2 regions of the Pseudovibrio sp. Ad5 genome follow, and region 2 is predicted to be linked to the other one. Evidence: riboswitches for the same ligand, from Rfam matches in the RefSeq annotation. Region 2 holds a riboswitch; the other holds the start of a gene.
The links. Region 2 has a riboswitch for S-adenosylmethionine ahead of PsAD5_RS03495 (O-succinylhomoserine sulfhydrylase). Riboswitches for the same ligand answer to the same signal wherever they lie in the genome.

Region 1: it holds a riboswitch for S-adenosylmethionine, as region 2 does, so the genes downstream of both, PsAD5_RS22080 (hypothetical protein) here and PsAD5_RS03495 (O-succinylhomoserine sulfhydrylase) in region 2, are expected to answer to the same signal.

The regions. Positions count from the first base shown of each region.
Region 1 covers NZ_LMCH01000064.1:143,476-150,304, reverse strand. Annotated here, with positions in the region: gene msrA (peptide-methionine (S)-S-oxide reductase MsrA) at 52-681, shown strand; gene PsAD5_RS22085 (PQQ-dependent sugar dehydrogenase) at 767-2,008, opposite strand; SAM-I-IV-variant riboswitch at 2,296-2,426, shown strand; gene PsAD5_RS22080 (hypothetical protein) at 2,474-2,854, shown strand; gene PsAD5_RS22075 (group III truncated hemoglobin) at 2,884-3,333, opposite strand; gene PsAD5_RS22070 (acyl-CoA thioesterase) at 3,366-3,794, opposite strand; gene PsAD5_RS22065 (group III truncated hemoglobin) at 3,854-4,267, opposite strand; gene PsAD5_RS22060 (Crp/Fnr family transcriptional regulator) at 4,348-5,037, opposite strand; gene PsAD5_RS22055 (ChbG/HpnK family deacetylase) at 5,257-6,054, opposite strand; gene PsAD5_RS22050 (glycosyltransferase family 39 protein) at 6,136-6,829, opposite strand, start outside.
Region 2 covers NZ_LMCH01000006.1:2,334-9,162, reverse strand. Annotated here, with positions in the region: gene PsAD5_RS03515 (MAPEG family protein) at 1-475, opposite strand, end outside; gene PsAD5_RS03510 (winged helix-turn-helix domain-containing protein) at 600-1,811, shown strand; gene PsAD5_RS03505 (hypothetical protein) at 1,899-2,792, shown strand; gene PsAD5_RS03500 (hypothetical protein) at 2,934-3,371, shown strand; gene PsAD5_RS03495 (O-succinylhomoserine sulfhydrylase) at 3,454-4,638, opposite strand; SAM riboswitch at 4,706-4,783, opposite strand; gene PsAD5_RS03490 (2'-deoxycytidine 5'-triphosphate deaminase) at 4,907-6,013, shown strand; gene PsAD5_RS03485 (YigZ family protein) at 6,018-6,566, shown strand; gene PsAD5_RS03480 (hypothetical protein) at 6,725-6,829, shown strand, end outside.

The DNA of each region.
Region 1 (6,829 bases), on a different contig from region 2:
GCTGCTAGGGTTTTGGAAATTCCAATGCATGACCTGATTTAAGGATCTGAGATGATTGCACGCAAAGCTGCAAAAGCCCTTGCCGTTCTTCCTTTGCTTTATGCTGTGAGCCAGCCTGCACAGGCTGCTGAGACCGAAACCGCAATTTTTGCTGGTGGTTGCTTCTGGTGTATCGAGTCCGACTTTGACAAGATCGAGGGCGTTCTTGAGACCACATCTGGTTACACGGGTGGCCGCAGTGCAAACCCGACCTACAAGCAGGTTTCTGTTGGTGGCACAGGTCATATTGAAGCGTTGGAAGTGAAGTTTGATCCGGCCAAGGTGTCTTATGAAGAGCTGCTGACAGCCTTCTGGCATTCCGTTGATCCAACCGATGCTGGTGGTCAGTTTTGTGATCGTGGTGAGAGCTATCAGACAACCATCTTTGCGACCTCTCCTGCGCAGCTGAAGGCTGCAAAAGCCTCCAAGAAAGCGCTTGGAAAGTCAGGTGAAGTGAACCGCCCGATTGTAACACCGATCCGCACTGCAGCTCCGTTCTATGATGCAGAAGATTATCATCAGAACTACTATGAGAAGAACCCGATCCGCTACAAGTTCTACCGCTATCGCTGTGGTCGTGATCAGCGCGTCAAGCAGGTCTGGGGTCCAAATGCTTACAAAGGTATCCCCGGCGAGCACTAAGGGCTTAGTATAGAACTCAAGAAGACCAGAGGCACTGCTCTGGTCTTTTGCTTTTAGGTGTGTTGTCGCAGGTCAGAGGAGATCCCTAGTCTTCGTAGTACATACGATAGATCCCTCCGGCAGAATCATCAGAGATCAACAAGGACCCGTCGCCAAGCTCGACCACGTCTACCGGACGGCCCAGATAATCGCCGCTGGCATCAATCCAGCCTGTTGCGACAATACTTGGGGCGCCAGCTTCTTCTTTCTCGTTGATGGGCACAAACACCACACGTGCGCCAATTGGCACTGAGCGGTCCCATGAGCCGTGCTGCGCGATGAAGACACCGCCCTTGTATTCTTCAGGGAACATATCGCCCTGATAGAACGTCATGCCCAAACTTGCGGCATGGGCATCCAGTTCGACTTCCGGACTCACCACGCCACTTGGAACAGGCTCATCAATGTAGTGCGGGGTACGGACCGTTCCGCCGCCATACCATGGGAAACCGTAGTTCTTGCCCGGCTCGGTGCCTTTGTTCAGCTCTTCAGGCGGGATGTCATCACCCATGCCGTCCACCTGATTGTCGGTAAACCAGAGATTGCCGGAGTTTGGATGAAACTCCAGGCCCACGGAATTTCTGATCCCGGTCGCATAGACCTGACGGTCCATACCATCTGCGGTGATGGAAATAATGCCGCCGATGCCGAGGCTGTCATAGAGTTTCAGTTTCATCTTGGGCGGGACGTTGTAAGGCTGGCCAAGAGAAATGTAGATGCGGTCATCCGGACCCTGATCACACACACGGGAAGAGTGATTATAGCTTTCTTCAGAGGGAGGGATAAGCATACCCTTGCCGACCAGCACCTTCACCGCTGGCTTGCCCTGCTCTTTATTTTCCAATGCGTTCGGAAAACTCAGGACACGGTTTTGCTCAGCAAGGACTAATGAGCCATCTTTTGTGAAACACACACCATTGGGGATGATAAAGGATTGATCTGGAGCGAATTGACGAACTTCTGCAGCTTTCTTGCCCTCTTCATTCGGAGTAACGACCCAGACTCTGTCCGTGGTCGTCCCTACAAAGACAGTTTTGCCATCAGGCGCGACGGCCATATGACGGGCATCAGGCACGGCTGCATAAGGCTCGATGTGGAAGCCTTTGGGCATGACCACAACTTCAGCGTTGCGAGCCAGAGTTTTCTGTTCTTCAGAGACCTGCTCCACAAACTCTGTTTTGACACCATCGACCATTTTGGTGGTCGTTGCTGCCAGAGATGTGGTTAGCAGCAAGGCGTAGGCGCACCCTGTCAGGACTCCAAAGAGAACGGGCTTTGTGGTGCACATCGTTTTTTCCTTCCTGAAGGGCTTAGAAATTTGACTGAGAAAATTTATCGGAATAATTGAAATGCTCTGCCTATTTGAGCCGTCACTATGCGCTCATTCAAAGTCTGAGGAGAATACTCAGATATGACGGGAATTCGGTTTATAGAACCACAAAAATTGAAGATATTCACTTAGCGGAAGTTGCGTTTTGTGGTGCTAGAATACGACACAACGTAAGTTTGAAAGTGTGGACAAAGAACAAAGGAAAGGTGCCCACTTGCAATTGCCTCATTTTCGTGCCAAACCCTACGCATCATCAAGAGAAGGGCTGGCGCCCTCGCCAACCTGCCTAACCGGGCAAGGTGGTCTCCGCCAAAAGGGATGTGGTTTCGAAGTGAGGACGCTGTCTTCATCATTCGTAACAACCAAGCGGTAGTTTCAATGGATTTTGCGCCAGTCCTCCTCGGGAAACCGATGGAGGATTTAATGTTTGATATTGCTGGTCAGCCACAGTCTGCATGGCAATCGTATGTATCTGAATATGTGCCTCAATCTTTGAGGGAAGCCGTCGCACACCTTGCCGACGAGTTTACTGCTGCCTATTTGCTGGATTGCCTGATTTTAGAAAAAGGGCTGCGCAGCCGGCTGCTTTCCAACTCCACACGCCAGCCGAATACGCCGCTGACCAATGACGAGCGCTCCGACCGGTTTGCTGTGCTGCTTCGGCTTTGGGCAGAAGGGTGTCATACAGTTGTTGACGAGCGCCTGTTTGCGGATACTGCACGCCGTCGTCCTGAAGAACTGAAAGCCTTGCGTGAGTACTTCAGGCAAAACGCGCTGCGCTCGAAAAAGAAATTCCCGAGCTAGTTAAGCTGCACTAAAATAAGAACTGATTTTTAAGCTGCGCGGCTGCCGAATTTTGCGGGAGGCGTGGCAAACGGGTCTGCGAACATTGCAAGCCACAGGCTCTGTGCGATGCGCTGTGCAGTTGCCAGAAGAAGCGGTGCGGCTTCTGCTGAGAAAATCGCATAGACTTCGTCTTCAAACAGGTCCATCCACTCATGGAAGTTCTCAGTGGTGACCCCTTGAATCCTCGCGTGAGCGGGAACCGGCTTGCCTTTATACGATCCAGTTTTTAGCAGCACTGACGCCCAAAAGTGCTTCATCTTGTGTAGATGCGGCCCCCAGTCCTCACCCATCTCTCTCAGGAAGATCGGCCCAAGCGTTTCGTGCTGGCGGACCTTGCCGTAAAAACTCTCAACCAGATGATTGATCTGGGCAGGTGTGATGGAAGGATCAAGCGGTGTCCGTTCACGCGCTGACATAACGGGAATTTTTGATGACACTGCTTGTTTCCTATTCCTGGTCCGCGATCCGCTTAAGCCTTGTTGTATTTAGCACGTTGCTCTTCAGAGATCACAATCGGTTTGCCGTCATCGTCAACAGCAACAAAGGTGAACTGAGCATTCGTAACCTTCTCGCGATAGCCAAAGCGGTGGCGCAAAGCCCAGGCCTCAATGGCAAGCGTTACAGAGGTTCTGCCAACACGGAGCACGTTGGAGTAGACACACATTACATCGCCTACTTTAACAGGGCGGATAAAGGTCATGCTGTCGATCGCAACAGTCACAACGCGCTCCATGGCGCACTGGCTTGCTGCAATACCGGCGGCAATATCCATTTGAGAGACAACCCAACCGCCGAAGATATCGCCAGAAGCATTGGTGTCTGCCGGCATCGCCATTGTGCGCGTGGTCAGTTCACCAATTGGCTGCTCTTCTTCGACAGCGTCTCTTGTATCATTCATAGTTCTAAAGCTCCGTAGATCCACCAGAGGAAATGCTATGCATGGCGAAGCTCAACTACTCAAGCAGGGATCATCGCCATATGGAAGCAATCAACAACCTGGGTCGCACATTTCTTGGTGTTGGCCCGAGCGGTTTCAGCAACGCATTCATCGACTGCATTCTCGAATAATTTCAACCAGCTGGCAATATCATCACTGCATACCTGCTTTGCAGCACCACGATACTTGCCAAGTGGACGACCAGAATAGCTTCTGTCTTTCATGAGAGCGGAGCACCAGAACCGCACGGCCTGAGCTTCGTAATCCTCCCAGTCGCACTTCATGCTATTTTGGTAGACCGATGCCAGCTCGCCATTGTGACGGAGTTTTTCTGAATGACTGGCAACCAAAGCACGCACTTGAGAATGCGTCAGGTCAGGATGGATTGGTGTGCACTCGTCCTGCGGGCGAATGTCAAAATGCTGATAGGTCATCTCGGTGTTTCAGGAGCCTTGTAGGGACAAGGCCCATGCCCTTCTTGTTACTTAGGGTCACTTTTACTCAAATACCGAGTTTAAAGCTCTGCGGCAGCTCGTAGCACCTCCGGCTTTTCGAGGCAGTAATATCCAGAGAGGCGGCTGATTACACCTTCTCTCTTCCAGACATTGAGGACGCGGCTGACGTTCTCCCGAGCCCCACCAGCCATATTGGCGATTTCAGCCTGAGAGATCTTATAGTGAACAAGAATTTTGTTGCTGTCGACTTTTTTGCCAAATGTTTCAGAGAGTTGCAGCAGCGTCTGCGCAACCCGGCCATTGAGTGGCAAGAAGGACCGTGCAGCGAGTGCATCATTTGAACGACGCAGGCGGGTCGCTACGATTTGCAGCATGTGACGGTAAACAGCGGGGTTTTCATCGGCATAGCGATAAAATGCAGCTTTGGAGATAAATGCAAGCTGGCTCGGCTTGAGTGCCGTTACGGTAGCGGAGCGCTCACTGCCATCAAGCAAAGCAATTTCACCTACCAGAGAGCCCTGCCCGAGAACTGCGAGCAGCTGCTCACTGCCATCCAGCGAGACGACGGAGACTTTCATGCTGCCTTCGATGATTGCGTAACAACCATTGCCTGGATCTCCGGCCTTGAAGAGAACTGCGCCGGATTTCAATGACATAGGCTGAGCTATCTCAGAGAGACCGTGTGCGTGTTCCTCAGCCAAACCCGACAGTGAAAAGCTGTTTTGAAGGAGTTCTTTGAACTTTGTCATCTTGCCACAAGATCCTGACGCGCCGTAGATTCAGTTTTTTAGTTTAAGCTGCATCAATATAATTGATGATTTTAATTAGGTCTATCATGCGGCCATTTTGTGACCGGAGTCACAGAGATGTTCTTTAGTTTTAGGCAAATTAGGGGTGTTCATAAATACCCCAACGTTTATGGCAAATTCAAAAGGAACGATCTCTTCAACCGCAGGAAGAGATCGTTCTTAGAACAAGAAGATATCTTTTTCCATCAAAAGAAACGGAAATTCCTCACTTATCAGGAACTTCAGCTGGTTCTCACGGGATGAGCTCTGGCGTACGTTTTTCTTTTTGACGGGTTGGGCCTGCTCTTCAGGATAGGATGGCCGACATAGGACCATCGCTGAATCCTGTGCCTTATTGATTCCGTGCCAGAAGAAATCTCTCAGATCCGTGTCCTCATCAGCCATTGGCAGATCTGGTCCTGAGAATATAGTTTCTAATCCGGCTTTGGTGGCGCGCTTTGAAATGGAGTTGCTCGATCGACTAACACCAGCAGGCAGTACCAGTGCAGGCTCTCGTCCTGCCATCATGCTGAGCACCGTGATGAGCGCTGAATGCACGGCAGGATGCTTTGCGAGGTTTCCCTGAATGGCAACAAATGCTGGCGGACGGGCATAGACCTCTTCGAACAGATCCACTTGTGCGGCGATCTCAGCGGCGATCGCCTCTTCCGGTAGCATCTTCATGGGGCTGCGCATTGCGTACCACCACGGCGCGGGGAACGTCTCCCCGAATACGGTCCGGCCAAAATCGGTGAGCGGTCCGGCGGGCTTTGTCAGTGTGACTGTCAGACCGACCATGGTTTCATGTTCGGCCCAGGCAACCACGTCACGCAGCTGATAGAACTCCCTCGACCACATCTTGCCAGTGACAACGCAGCCTACGGCAGAAAGCCGACCTGCGATGATTAGATCGCAGATCGCCCGGTCAACACCGTAGCTTTGCCCAAATTCGAGACTCGTCAAGAGGATGCGCTTCATCGCGCGGATCTCCCAATCCAAAAGGTTCAGGAGTACATTTAACAAAGCCTGCAAATTTAACGCAACGGAATCTCAGCTGTTTCAGTTGGATTTCAGGGGCTGTTTCGGGTCTGACAATCGGTAGACCCGTACATTTTCAATAGCTGTTTTTCCGAATAATCCCTTATTCTCTCGGGGGATGGTCTTCAGCAGCTCAACCTGATTGAAGTTAGTTTTCAGCTTTTGTGAGCGGTCTCTTCTTTCCTCGGTGACGTACAGCATGTCACTATTTTCGGGATTTTGGAGATTATCGGGAATCATTGCATAGCGCATTCGCTCAGGAATTCCGTAGACTTTGAGGTCTGTCTTCTTGAGCGCATCCGACATTTGGCCAGTCAAACCATAGCTGGTTGTGCCAATCCAATTGATGTCATTCGCGTCTGCCAACTCGGTTAGTTCATCCCCAATATCTTGCCAGCCGCGCATCTGGTGCGTTGGATCTTTACGGCCCAGAGATGTGTTGAGCGGGGTGTAGGCGTGGATATAGACCACGCCAGCGACAACGACACCCAGGCCGACTGTAGTCGGGGCAAGCACCTTGAACCAGCGACCAACATTGGCAGGCGGATAAGCTGCTGCAATACCAGCGAACATGGCAAGTGTCGGATACATTGGTGCTGGCCAGTTGCCCTGAACACGCGAATGGAGTGAATGGAAGAGTAGATAAATCAGGAACGGCAGGACCGTCAGAACCAGCAGGCTGGCCGTGTTGTCTTGCTTTATCATTTTGCGGATG
Region 2 (6,829 bases):
AAGTCAGTGCAAAGCCGGTTCCACGCCAGGGTGCCCCCTTCTCATAGCTGGCAAAAAACAGAATACGCCCGAGCGCAAACAGCAGCGCAGCTAACAGCGGTACCGACATCGTGCTACCGGGCATAACCGCAGCCCAGGCAATGTAGATGAACCCCGCCAACACCCCCTGCTCAAGTGTATTTTGCAAAATGCTCTGCAGCATCCTGGCTTCCTCACTGCCGTGGGTTAGCCCTCCTCCATCAATGTCATCAGCATGATAAAACCTGCGCATTGCCAGACGACCTATGGAAATCATCAGCAGCAAGGCAGGTGATAACAATGAAACCGCTGCCACCCAAAGTCGCTCAGAGGCATTCCAGTCTGCGGCAAATCCAAACGGATTGAGAAGCGCACCAAACAAAAGCACAATCGCGGTCACCAACGCTCCAACAATCATCCGCTGAAACACACCCCGCTGTTTTTCTGCAAAGTCCAATGCAACCTCCTTTTAGAGAACATAATAGGAACAAACCCACAACTATCTGCTGCGGACTGCTTGCGGCAAGGCGCTACCTCTCCTAGCCTAGGCACGTCTGACCAAGCAGGAGACTTTGATGACTATGGAAGCGCAGTTAGTTTTAAAAGTTGATAACGCCGCTGCGCGCCGCTTGTTTCTGCAGAAACACGCCCTTCTTGAAGCACCAACAGGCTCCTCGAAAGGAGAAGATCTCCTCGATCTCATTCACCGCATTGGCTTTGTGCAGGTTGATAGCATCAACACAGTAGAGCGTGCGCACCACATGATCTTGTGGTCACGCCGCCAAAGTTACCGCCCCAAACATCTCAAGAAGCTGCTGGAAAATGACAGAAGCCTCTTTGAGCACTGGACGCATGATGCCTCAATCATTCCAACCGAGTTCTTCCCTTATTGGCACTACCGCTTCCAAAAAAGCGCAGAGAGCTTGCAATCCTGCTGGAAGGTCTGGCGCGGTGCGGAGTATCAGGAAAAACTCAACCTCATTCTACGGCACATCGAAGAAAACGGCCCCGCTGGCACCTCAGATGTCGGCAAGAATGAGAAGCGCAGCAAAGGCGGATGGTGGGAGTGGAACCCATCCAAAACAGCACTTGAATATCTCTGGCGGACCGGACAAATCTCCGTCTCCCGGCGTGAAAACTTTCAAAAACTCTATGACCTGACAGAACGCGTCATCCCTGAGGATCACCGCTCCGCTAAACCCAGCCATGCAGAAACCATAGAGTGGGCTTGCAACTCCGCAATCGACCGCCTCGGCTTCGCTACGCCCAGCGAAATTGCAGCCTATTGGGACAAACTAGACCTTGCCGATGTCAAAGCATGGTGTGAGCAAGCCCAGAAGCGTCAGGAACTAATCCCTGTTGAGATTCAACCTGCCAGCGACACGAAGCCCAAATTATGTCTCGCACGCCCAACAATTGAAGATGAACTGAGATCCCTCGAAGCCCCATCCCAACGGATCCGCATCCTCAGTCCATTCGACCCGGCATTAAGAGACCGCAAGCGCGCTGAGTTCCTTTTTGACTTCAATTACCGCATCGAAATCTTCGTCCCTGAACCAAAACGGCAATACGGCTATTATGTCTTCCCCGTAATGGAGGGGGACAAGTTGATTGGCCGCATTGATATGAAGCGTGACAAAGCCTCCAATGCTTTGGCCGTAAAACGCTTCTGGCCCGAGGCTGGCATTCGCATGGGCAAAGGCCGCCAACAACGATTGGAAGCTGAACTGGAGCGATGCACCCAGTTTGCTGGCTGTGAAGATCTTCAGTTCCTCTCAGCTTGGCAAGGATAGCCCACTGGATGGCGGGACTATCAGAAACGTAAGTAACCTCCAATACTGCTGGTAAACGTCGCATTCTCGTCAGCACCAAGAGAGCAAATGGGCCAGCTTTTGCAAACTTTGTTGCGTATTCTGCTCTGCCTTGTGGCGCTGAATACCTCTGCTAGCCAGGCCCAACCTCTCTTCAATTTAGACGACCACTTCACCTTCAATCCGCAAGGCAAGTACCAACCCCGCCTCATTGGCCTGTTTGAGACAGATCGCAATAACACAACTGGAGCCGCCGAAGTCATCACGCCAGTCTTTCAGGACAGTCATGGCATGTTCTTCGCTGATGTCCGCTCCGGCAACTCCTCTGATGCTGTTTATCTCATAAGTGCTGGCGGTGGCCTCCGTCACTTTGTACGGCCAAACTTGATTGGCAGCACCTACATCTTCATGAACTACAAGGAAGATTACGAACGCGGCCCCGCAACTGCAGTCACCACGGGCATCGAGTTTTTGGCAAATAACTATGAGGCTCGCTTCAACGCACAATTTCCGACAAGCAAAGTCCGTATTCTGGAACCGGAGCCGGGTAGCACAGACCAACGCGAAAGCATTCCTCTCCTCAACCTTTCAGGAGAGATTGGCTACGACCTTCCCGGAACTGAGGATCTGGGGTTCGGCTTCCGCATCTATGCAGGAGGCTTTTATAGAACCGCCAACAACATTGAAGAGATAAGCGGGGCGCAGGGACGGTTTGAAATATCCCGTGCAGGCTGGTTTGGCGTACCTGGATTGAAGACCACATTTGTTGGCCAGATCCGCTATCACAGCGACATCAACTATCCCATTGGTGCTTTTCAACTTCGCATAGGCCTTCCCATCGTCAAATATTGGAAGGGCATCACTGTCGATAACTATAATGAGCTCTCTCACATAGAACGTCGCATGACAGAACGTGTGCGACGCCCCCTCACTATTCACAATCGCACGCGTCGTATTCCCTAGAACTCCACTTAAAATGAAAGCCCTAGGCATTAAACCACTCGAAGCGTTACCCCTCCCGGTTTCAGGGCATCACAGACCCCCAGCATTAATGTTAATCTTTTCCGATAGGATACCGCTTCCAGCTCTTCCGGGGACAACCACATGAGGACTATTCCACTCACGCTCATTCCGTTTTTGCTCTACAACGCTGTTGCATTTCGGTGGTTTGAAGATCTAGAGCCGGTGCTTGATCAAGGCTACAACGTCACTCCGTGGGCTGCCATTGTATTCCAGATCCCACTGCCATCCGGACTGCTTGTTCCTCTGGATGTCGCCACCCTTCTGCTTGCAGGCACTTTGGTCCTGCTCTTCGTTGAGATCATCAAAGCCACCAGAACCAGCACACTCTCACTGGTAGATCACAGCTTGTCTCTGTTGATCCTCGTGGCTTACCTAATTGAGTTCCTCTCGGTACAAGAAGCCGCCACTCCGCTCTTCCTTCTGCTCATGACCATCACGTTTCTGGATGTCATCGCCGGTTTCATCATCACCTTGTCCGGAGCACGGCGAGATGTAGTTGTGGCAACCAGCAACAGCTAACAACAAGTCTGCAGCATTGGGCTTTAATGCATAAAGGGCACCCGGTTGGATGCCCTCACGCTAGTTGTAATGTGCAACACGCTTAAAGCGCGGCCAGTGCCTTAGCAACATCTTCCAGCAGGTCATCTGCATCTTCCAGACCAACAGAAAGACGAAGCGTCTTGTCTGTAATGCCCAGCTCCAAACGCGCATCTTCCGCAACACTCTGGTGCGTAGTCGTCGCCGGATGGGTAATCAGGCTCTTCGCATCACCAAGGTTGTTGGAAAGGCTGACAATCTCCAGTGCATTGGAGAACTTGAAGGCCGCTTCCTTACCACCCGCCAAATCAAACGCCAGCATGGTAGACCCACCCTGCATCTGCTTGGCCACGATATCCGCCTGTGGGTGATCAGCACGGCCCGGGTAAATCAGCCGAGACACTGCAGAATGATCCGCAAGGAACTCTGCCAGCTTGCCTGCATTCGCAGTCTGACGCTCAACACGCAGAGACAATGTCTCCAGACCTTTCAGCAGAACCCAGGCGTTGAACGGGCTCATCGCAGGCCCAGTATGCTTGAACGGGTCATGGAATTCTTCCACAATCCACTTTTCATCAGAAAGCACGATACCGCCCAGACATCGGCCCTGCCCGTCAATATGCTTGGTCGCAGAGTAGATCACCACATCAGCGCCCAAGGCCAGCGGGCTCTGCCAGATAGCAGTCGCAAACACGTTGTCGACAATAAGCCGTCCACCAGCTTCGTGAATAATATCCGCAACAGCTGGAATATCGATCACTTCAAGCGTCGGGTTGGTTGGGCTTTCAAGGAATGCCGCTGTGGTGTTCGGACGAACAGCTGCTTTCCATTGCTCAATGTCAGTGCCATCAATCAGCGTGGACTCCACACCATAACGTGGCAGCAGCTTTTCGATGATGTATCGGCAGGAACCGAACAGTGCCTTTGGTGCAATCACGTGATCGCCAGCTTTAACGCAGGCCATAATCGCAGAGTTAACAGCCGCCATACCAGAAGCCGTGCCGCGTGCGGCCTCAGCGCCTTCCAGTTCACACATTCGTCGCTCGAACATTCCTACGGTCGGGTTTGCGTACCGGGAATAAATATAGCCCGGATTCTCGCCCAAAAAGCGTGCTTCTGCCGCCTCTGAGCTGTCGTAAACATACCCTTGTGTAAGGAAGATAGCTTCGGATGTTTCACCAAAGCTGGAGCGCGTTGTGCCTCCATGAACAAGCCGAGTTGCTGGCTTCCAGTTCTTTGCGTCTGTCATCGCTCATTCCTGCCCGAAGAGATATTGCTCTACCCCTTCATTAAAAAACCCCGGCGCGGGCCGAGGTCTATACAAGAACCCGACCCTTTAGCTACTTGTTTTACGTGGTTGCAAGCCGGTCGACCAAATCACCACGGAATAGGCAGCGTTTTTACCTCGAAAATACACTAGGGTCAATCAATCAGCTTAGGTTGCAGACTTGGCGAGAGATCAAACTTACGTTAATCAGTGTCAGAACGATTTGAGTACCAGTGGGGCGGAACCAACAATGACAGGCATTCTTCCGGCAAAAGCGATTGAAGCTATGTTTGCCAGCGGTGCAATTCAAGCAGACAGAGTGCCCGACGAGGACCAGATTCAACCTGCCAGTCTTGACCTGCGCCTCGGCGTAAAAGCATGGCGTGTTCGTGCCTCCTTTCTGCCCGGCCCTGACGCAAAAGTGGAAGACAAGTTGGAAAAGCTCATCCTGCACGAGATCGACCTCTCCAAAGGCGCCGTGCTGGAAACCAACTGCGTTTACATCGTCCGCCTTCAGGAAGCGCTGGACCTCCCGGCTGAGCAATCCGCCACAGCCAACCCAAAAAGCTCCACGGGCCGCATCGATGTGTTCACCCGCGTCATCACAGACCAGGGCCGCGCGTTTGACCGTGTTGAAGCTGGCTACAAAGGCCCGCTCTACGCTGAGATTTCTCCAAAGACCTTCCCTGTGCTGGTCCGCGAAGGCTCTCGCCTGTCCCAAATCCGCTTCCGCGATGGTGAAACCCTCATCAATGATGAAGACCTGACCAAAGTGCACAACCAGCACACGCTGGTTTCTGGCGGCAAGGACGAAGACGCCATCAACAACGGCGTACAGGTTTCCATCGATCTGAAAGGCTCTGGCAAAGACAGCCTCATCGGCTACCGCGCCAAGCGCCATACAGGTGTGATCGACGTCGATCGCAAAGACGCGCAGGACCCGGAAGACTTCTGGGAACCGCTGTACAATCGCGGCGATGCAACGCTCATCCTCGACCCGAACGAGTTCTACATTCTGGTCTCGCAGGAAGCCGTCCACGTCCCACCACAATACGCTGCTGAGATGGTGCCATTCGATCCACTCGTCGGCGAATTCCGCGTCCACTACGCAGGCTTCTTCGACCCCGGCTTCGGCCACTCCACCGTTGGTGGCACAGGCTCCAGAGCCGTTCTCGAAGTCCGCTCTCACGACGTTCCCTTCATCGTAGAACACGGCCAGACGGTTGGCCGCCTTGTCTACGAGCACATGGAGGAAGTGCCAGAAACCCTTTACGGCGAAGGCATTGGCTCCAACTATCAGGGTCAGGCTCTGAAGCTCTCCAAGCACTTCAAAAGCAAAGAACCGGTAGGAGCATAAGCCCATGCCCCTCTTCACCGTTGAGCAGGAATACAACGCGATACTGGAAGAAAAGAAGTCACGCTTTCTTGCCTTTCTAGTACCCCATGTAGACTTTGCTCAGCGGCTGGCGGACCTTCGCGACGAGCACAAAAAAGCCAACCACCACGTCACCGCCTTCCGCAGAATGCTCCCCGAGGGACGCATCGATGAAGGCGGCAAAGACGATGGTGAACCGTCTGGCACCTCCGGCATGCCCACACTTAAAACACTCATTGGGGCAGACCTTGTGGATGTGGGCGTCATCATCGTCCGTTACTTCGGCGGCACAAAACTGGGCACCGGCGGTCTGGCACGGGCCTACTCCGGCGCCGCAAATCTCGCCATTCGGGAAGCTGAGCTTGTGCCATGGCTGCGCATCAAAACCCGCAGTGTCTCTGCCAGCTTCTCCAGCAGTGCCGAACTGGAACGCCAGGTCATTCTGCTACAGCTGGAAATCATCGAACGCACCTTCACAGAGGACGGCGTAACCCTGCTCGTCAGCGGTCCTGAAGATCAGATCGATAAGCTCTAACCTTCTGTACCAGCTTACCTTTCCCATTCTCTCAGCAATCTCGCTGCACTCAACTAATTAAAATCCTAATAAAAACTTAAGCTTTGGCACGCGCCTTGCGATGTGAATCCCAGGAAACGGCAGGTGTCTCATTTTGAGACGGTCGGGGGAGTGAAGTCATGCGTGTCACCCGCACTGGAAAAGCGATTAACACTGGAACAGACGCTGATCGTCGCTATCGCGATATCGGCTCTCGCCGTCACGCCAAAATCACAGAGCAAAAT